2 regions of the Streptomyces sp. NBC_00096 genome follow, and region 1 is predicted to be linked to the other one. Evidence: riboswitches for the same ligand, from Rfam matches in the RefSeq annotation. Region 1 holds a riboswitch; the other holds the start of a gene.

Region 1 (3,395 bases):
AGGGCGCGGGCGTCACCCTGCACCCGGTGGGCGGCGAGCCGTTCGTCGCGGAGCAGGACGAGACCTACGTCTTCCAGGGCCTCGCCCCGCTGCCGGACTTCGACGGCAACCGGGTGGTGCTCGGCGCGTGGGTCGTCGAGGACGAGGCCGCGGGCCTGGGCATCAGGGAATCGGCGGGGCCGGTCACGGACGAGTACGCCCGCTTCCTGCCCCACGTCATCCGCTGAGTCCGCTGAATCCGTTGGATCCGTTGGATCCTCTGAAGCCGCTGGATCCGCCGGCCCCCGCGCGGACCGCCTCCGATCAGCCGCCGAGGACCGACCTGAGCTGGTCCAGGCCCCAGTCCAGGTCCTCCTTGCTGATCACCAGTGGCGGCGCGATCCGGATGGTCGAGCCGTGGGTGTCCTTGACCAGCACCCCGCGCTCCATCAGCTTCTCGGAGATCTCCCGGCCCGTGCCGAGGGCCGGGTCGATGTCGACGCCCGCCCACAGCCCGCGACCCCGTACGGCGGTCACCGCGCCGCCGCCGACCAGCAGGTTCAGCTCCCGGTGCAGGTGGTCGCCGAGCTCGGTGGCGCGCTGCTGGTACTCGCCTGAGCGGAGCATCGCGATCACCTCCAGGGCGACGGCGCAGGCCAGCGGATTGCCGCCGAAGGTGGAGCCGTGCTCGCCCGGCCTGAAGACGCCGAGCACGTCGCGGTCGGCGACCACCGCGGAGACGGGCACGACACCGCCGCCGAGCGCCTTGCCGAGGATGTAGACGTCGGGGACGACCTCCTCGTGCTCGCACGCGAAGGTCTTGCCGGTCCGGCCCAGCCCCGACTGGATCTCGTCCGCCATGAACAGCACGTTCCGCTCGCGCGTCAGTTCCCGTACGCCCCGCAGGTACCCGGCGGGCGGCACGAGCACGCCGGCCTCGCCCTGGATCGGCTCCAGGAGGACGGCGACGGTGTTGGAGGTGACGGCCGCGGCGAGCGCCGTGAGGTCCCCGTAGGGGACGATCTCGAAGCCCGGGGTGTACGGGCCGAAGTGGTCGCGGGCGTCGTGGTCGGTGGAGAACGACACGATGGTCGTCGTACGGCCGTGGAAGTTGTCGGCCGCCACCACGATCTTGGCGTGGCCGTCCGGCACGCCCTTGACCTCGTAACCCCACTTGCGGGCCGTCTTCACCGCCGTCTCCACGGCCTCCGCGCCCGTGTTCATGGGCAGCACCATCTCCTTGCCGCACAGCGCGGAGAGCTCGGTACAGAAGTCCGCGAACCGGTCGTGGTGGAAGGCGCGGGAGGTGAGGGTGACCCGCTCCAGCTGGGCGCGGGCGGCGTCGAGCAGCCGCCGGTTGCCGTGGCCGAAGTTGAGGGCCGAGTAGCCGGCGAGCATGTCGAGATAGCGGCGTCCCTCCACGTCCGTCATCCACGCGCCCTCCGCGTGGGCGATGACGACGGGCAGGGGGTGGTAGTTGTGCGCGCTGTGCGCGTCGGCGGAGCTGATGGCTTGAGCAGTTGTCGACACGGGGTCTCCGATCGTCCGTCAGGGCCTGTGACGAGGGTGGCGTCACTCTGCATCCTCGCTCGTATACCGGACGGAGAAACCTTTCTCGTGGCGCGGCCGCTAAGGTGTGCGGTACGCACGGCGACTGGCGTACGGAGAAAGAACTCCGGGGGAGTCGTGCGGGCACGACCGCATACAGGGCCGCTCGCCTGGGCCTCGCGGGGACGAGACCTGACATCGACCCCGGAGGAGCCGCCATGAGCGCGAGCCACCACCCCGCCCTTCTCGCCACCGACCCCGAGCTGGCGTCCTTCGTCGCCGCCGAGGAAACCCTCCAGGCGGAGACGCTGCGGCTGATCCCCAGCGAGAACTACGTGTCCGCGGCCGTACTGGAAGCCTCCGGCACGGTGCTGCAGAACAAGTACAGCGAGGGCTACCCGGGCCGCCGCTACTACGAGGGCCAGCAGAACATCGACCGCATCGAGGCACTGGCCGTCGAGCGGGCGAAGGGCCTGTTCGGCGTCGACCACGCCAACGTGCAGCCGTACTCAGGCTCCCCGGCGAACCTGGCCGTGTACCTGGCCTTCGCCGAGCCCGGCGACACCGTGATGGGCATGGCCCTGCCGATGGGCGGGCACCTGACGCACGGCTGGGGGGTCTCGGCGACGGGCTCCTGGTTCCGCGGAGTCCAGTACGGCGTTCAGGCGGCCACCGGTCTCATCGACTACGACGCCGTACGGGAACTCGCGCTGGCCGAACGCCCCAAGCTGATCTTCTGCGGCGGCACCGCGCTCCCGCGCACGATCGACTTCGAGGCCTTCGCGTCGATCGCGAAGGAGGCCGGCTCGGTGCTCGTCGCCGACGTCGCCCACATCGCCGGCCTGATCGCGGGCGGGGCGCACCCGTCCCCGGCGGGCCACGTGGACGTGATCTCGACGACCACCCACAAGACCCTGCGCGGCCCGCGCGGCGCGATGCTGATGTGCCGGGAGGAGCACGCGAAGGCCATCGACAAGGCGGTCTTCCCGGGCCTCCAGGGCGGTCCGCACAACCAGACGACGGCCGGCATCGCGGTGGCGCTCCACGAGGCGGCGCAGCCCTCGTTCGTGTCGTACGCGCACGCGGTCGTGGCCAACGCGAAGGCGCTGGCCGCCGCGCTGCTGGAGCGGGGCTTCGACCTGGTCTCCGGCGGTACCGACAACCACCTGATCCTGATCGACCTCACGGGCAAGGCCGTGTCCGGGAAGATCGCGGCGAAGGCGCTGGACCGGGCGGGGATCGTCGTGAACTACAACACGGTGCCGTTCGACCCGCGCAAGCCGTTCGACCCGTCGGGCATCCGGATCGGCACGCCGTCGCTGACCTCCCGTGGTCTGGGCGTCGACCACATGCCGGTGGTCGCGGACTGGATCGCGCGAGCCGTCGACGCCGCCGGCCGGGGCGACGAGCCGGCCCTGGCCGCCGTCCGCGCCGAGGTCTCGGACCTGATGGCCGCCTTCCCGGCCCCGGGGCTCCCGCTGTCCTGACGGCGCGGGGGCGGGCGGGCCCGGCGGGGCTGGATGAATCCAGCCCCGCCGGCGTTCGAGGCGCGGGGTCTGGGGCGGAGTCCCAGGAGGCCCGGCTGCGCCGGGTGCCGGGTGCCGGGAAAGCGGTCGCTCGGCCGAGGCAAGATCCGGACGGGTGGCTACCGCCCGGTACCCGCACCAGTGCGGGGCGGTCGCCGAGCGACCCACCCGGTTCCGGCCAGTGGCGGGCCCGACCCCGCCATCGCACCTGAGAGAATGGCGCCATGGCTTCTGATCGTCCTCGCGCGCTCTCCGGCATCCAGCCCACCTCCGGTTCGTTCCACCTCGGGAACTACCTCGGAGCGATCCGCCAGTACGTCGCCCTGCAGGAGACGCACGACG
Region 2 (3,395 bases), 1.7 Mb from region 1:
GCCCATGCCGCCGTGGCCGCGGGAGGCCGCGAGGAAGTGCACGAGGATGGCGACCATGCCGTAGAGGCTGAAGCGCTCCCACAGCTCGGCGAGGACGAGGGTGGCGAGCCCGCGCGGGTGGCGCTTCGCGCCCACCGCCGCGTCCGGTCCCGAGGTCTTCTGCATATCCATCGATGCGTTCACATATTCATTGCAGCGCTCGTGCCGGTTGCCCGGATCGGTCTTTCGGCCGTTACCGGCGGAAACGGGAACGCCCCGAGCCCAAGGGCCCGGGGCGTTCGCCCTGCGAGGGTGCGGTCAGAGGTCCGCGAGGGCCAGTCCGGCCTGCTCGGCGGCCGCCTGCACGGTCTGCTCCAGCAGCACCGCGATGGTCATCGGGCCGACACCGCCCGGGACGGGGGTGATCAGCGAGGCGCGGGCTGCGGCCGACTCGAAGTGGACGTCGCCGACGTTGCCCTCGTTGTAGCCGGCGTCCAGGACCACGGCGCCCGGCTTGATGTCCTCGCCCCGGATGAACTCGGCCTTGCCGACCGCGGCGACCAGCACGTCCGCCTGGCGCACGATGGACGGCAGGTCCACGGTGCGCGAGTGGCAGTAGGTGACGGTGGCGTTCTGCTCCAGGAGCAGCATCCCGGCCGGCTTGCCCAGGATCGCGCTGCGGCCGACGACCACGGCGTGCTTGCCGGTGAGGTCCACGTCGTAGGCCTCCAGCAGCCGCATGATGCCGCCGGGGGTGCAGGAGACGAAGCCCGGCAGTCCGAAGCCCATGGCGGCGAAGGAGTGCATGGTGACCCCGTCGACGTCCTTGCCGGGGGCGATGGCCTCGAAGGCGGCGCGCTCGTCGATGTGGTGCGGGACCGGGTGCTGGAGCAGGATCCCGCTGATTTCGGGGTCCTCGGAGAGCTCGGTCAGGGTGGCGACGAGCTCCTCGGTGGTCGTCGCGGCGGGCAGCTCGACGTGGCGGGAGGTGATCCCGGCCTTGGCGCAGCGGTTCTGCTTCATCCGTACGTAGGTGACGGACGCGGGGTCCTCGCCGACCAGCACGGTCGCGAGACAGGGCGCGGTGCCCGTGCGCTCGGTGATCTTCGCGGCGTGGTCGGCGGTCCGCTCCGAGATGCGGCGGGCCAGGGCGGTGCCGTCCATCAGCCGGGCGGTCCGTTCTTGAACGGTCTGTTCCTGAACAGCCTGTTCCTGAACGTTCTGGGCAGTCGTCATGGGGTCTCCTGAGCGTCGCTGCGGGATCGCGGTTCGCCCAGGCGCGCGGCAGTCGACGTACGGGAGCACGCCGGGCCGCTCCCCGGTGGTGATCCACCCGAACGCCAGTCACGGCCCGCCGCCCAGTGTAGGCGAACCCCGCCGGCGCCCACCGCCCGGCAATCCGGTGGATGACCGGCGTCCGACCTGGGACGATCGAGACATGACGCGCACATTCGACCATCTCGTCGCGGAAGCCGAGTCCGTCTCCGTGGACGGCTGGGACTTCTCCTGGCTCGACGGCCGCGCCACCGAGCAGCGCCCCTCCTGGGGCTACCAGCGCCTCCTGGGGGAGCGTCTGGCGCAGGTCCGGTCCGTCCTGGACATCCAGACCGGCGGCGGCGAGGTCCTCGCCGGAGCGGGGCCCCTGCCCCCGCTGACGGTGGCCACCGAGTCCTGGCCGCCGAACATCGGCAAGGCGACCCGGCTGCTGCACCCGCTCGGCGCGGTGGTGGTCGCGGACGCCGACGAGCCGCCGCTGCCCTTCGGCGACGAGGCCTTCGACCTCGTCGTCAGCCGGCATCCGGTGACGATCTGGTGGGAGGAGATCGCGCGGGTGCTGCGGCCCGGCGGCAGCTACCTCTCCCAGCAGGTCGGTCCGGCGAGCGTCTTCGAGCTCGTCGAGTACTTCCTGGGCCCGCAGCCGGAGGCGGTCCGGCGCGGCCGGCACCCCGACGACGCGGTCGCCGGGGCCACCGGGGCGGGACTGGAGGTGGTCGAGCTGCGCTCGGAACGGCTGCGGACCGAGTTCAACGACATCGGAGCCGTGATCTACTTTCTACGGAAGGTGATCTGGATGGTGCCGGGCTTCACGGTCGGGCAGCATCGGGACCGGTTGCGCGAGCTGCACGAACAGATCGAGCGCGAGGGCCCGTTCGTCGCGCACACCGCCCGATTCCTGATCGAGGCCCGCAAAACGGGCTGACAAAAAGGGCGGACGCGACCACCACCGATCGGTTGCCCGGTCACAGCGTGGCGCAGGTCACTCAATTCAGCGCGTAACGAATCTACTCGGGCATGCGATGAACCGACAGGTGTCCTCGTGCGGCCCGGAATACAGACCCCCCTCGGGTCTGTTTCCCAAGTTCGCGCGATGATGTCCCGCCACCCCTTTATCTGTTCGCAACGAGAGGCTCCTTGTGTCGCTCAGCCCGTCCCGTACGTTCCCCACGGAGATCGCCGAATCCGAGGCCCTGGTCGCGCTTGTCGAGCGCGGCCGCGAGCAGGGTCACATCAACGGTGATGACGTGCGACAGGCCTTCGAGGCCGGCCGCATCCCGGTGGACCAGTGGAAGCGGGTCCTGCGCAGCCTGAACCAGGTCCTGGACGAGGAGGGCGTCGCGCTGCACGTCAGCGCCGCGCCCGCCACGAAGGCTGCCGCCAAGAAGCCGCGCAAGGCGGCCGCCGCCCCGGCGCGTGCCGTCACCAAGAAGGCTGCCGCCCCGCCGCGCCTCATCGGTGCGCGCAAGACGGCGGCCCCCGCCACCGCCGCGGCGATATCCGACCCGACGGCCTCCGGGACCGAGGAGGAGGTGGCGGCCGAGGCCGCCGCCGCGCCGAAGAAGCGGACGGTCAAGAAGACCGCCGCGAAGAAGACCGCGGTCAAGAAGACCGCCGCCACGAAGAAGACCGCCAAGGACGGCGACGAGGCCGAGCCGCCCGTGGCCGAGGGCGAGGACTGGGCAGCCGAGGACCTCGACGAGGGCGACGAGAAGGAAACGCCCAAGACGGGCGGCAGCGCGGGCTTCGTCCTGTCCGACGACGACGAGGACGACGCCCCGGCGCAGACCGTCATGGTCGCCGGCGCCACCGCCGACCCCGTCAAGGACTACCTCAAGCTCATCGGCAAGGTGCCGCTGCTCAACGCCGAGCAGGAGGTCGAGCTCGCCAAGCGCATCGAGGCCGGTCTCTTCTCCGAGTACAAGCTCGAAGAGGAGGAGGACCACAAGCCCGCGTTCAAGCGCGAGCTGGAGATCCTCGTCGAGGACGGCCGCCGGGCCAAGAACCACCTGCTGGAGGCCAACCTCCGCCTCGTGGTCTCCCTCGCCAAGCGCTACACCGGCCGCGGCATGCTCTTCCTGGACCTGATCCAGGAGGGCAACGTCGGTCTGATCCGCGCGGTGGAGAAGTTCGACTACACC

Evidence for each region. Region 1 has a riboswitch for ZMP and ZTP ahead of glyA (serine hydroxymethyltransferase). Riboswitches for the same ligand answer to the same signal wherever they lie in the genome.
Region 2: linked by a shared signal. The riboswitch ahead of OG904_RS03465 (bifunctional 5,10-methylenetetrahydrofolate dehydrogenase/5,10-methenyltetrahydrofolate cyclohydrolase) and the one ahead of glyA (serine hydroxymethyltransferase) in region 1 are both predicted to bind ZMP and ZTP.

What each region holds. Positions count from the first base shown of each region.
Region 1 is NZ_CP108221.1:2,490,006-2,493,400, reverse strand. Features, by position in the region: gene OG904_RS10645 (glutathionylspermidine synthase family protein) at 1-227, shown strand, start outside; gene rocD (ornithine--oxo-acid transaminase) at 304-1,509, opposite strand; ZMP/ZTP riboswitch at 1,620-1,710, shown strand; gene glyA (serine hydroxymethyltransferase) at 1,746-3,014, shown strand; gene trpS (tryptophan--tRNA ligase) at 3,278-3,395, shown strand, end outside.
Region 2 is NZ_CP108221.1:771,713-775,107, forward strand. Features, by position in the region: gene OG904_RS03460 (peptide MFS transporter) at 1-183, opposite strand, end outside; gene OG904_RS03465 (bifunctional 5,10-methylenetetrahydrofolate dehydrogenase/5,10-methenyltetrahydrofolate cyclohydrolase) at 298-1,215, opposite strand; ZMP/ZTP riboswitch at 1,244-1,337, opposite strand; gene OG904_RS03470 (class I SAM-dependent methyltransferase) at 1,418-2,179, shown strand; gene OG904_RS03475 (RNA polymerase sigma factor) at 2,394-3,395, shown strand, end outside.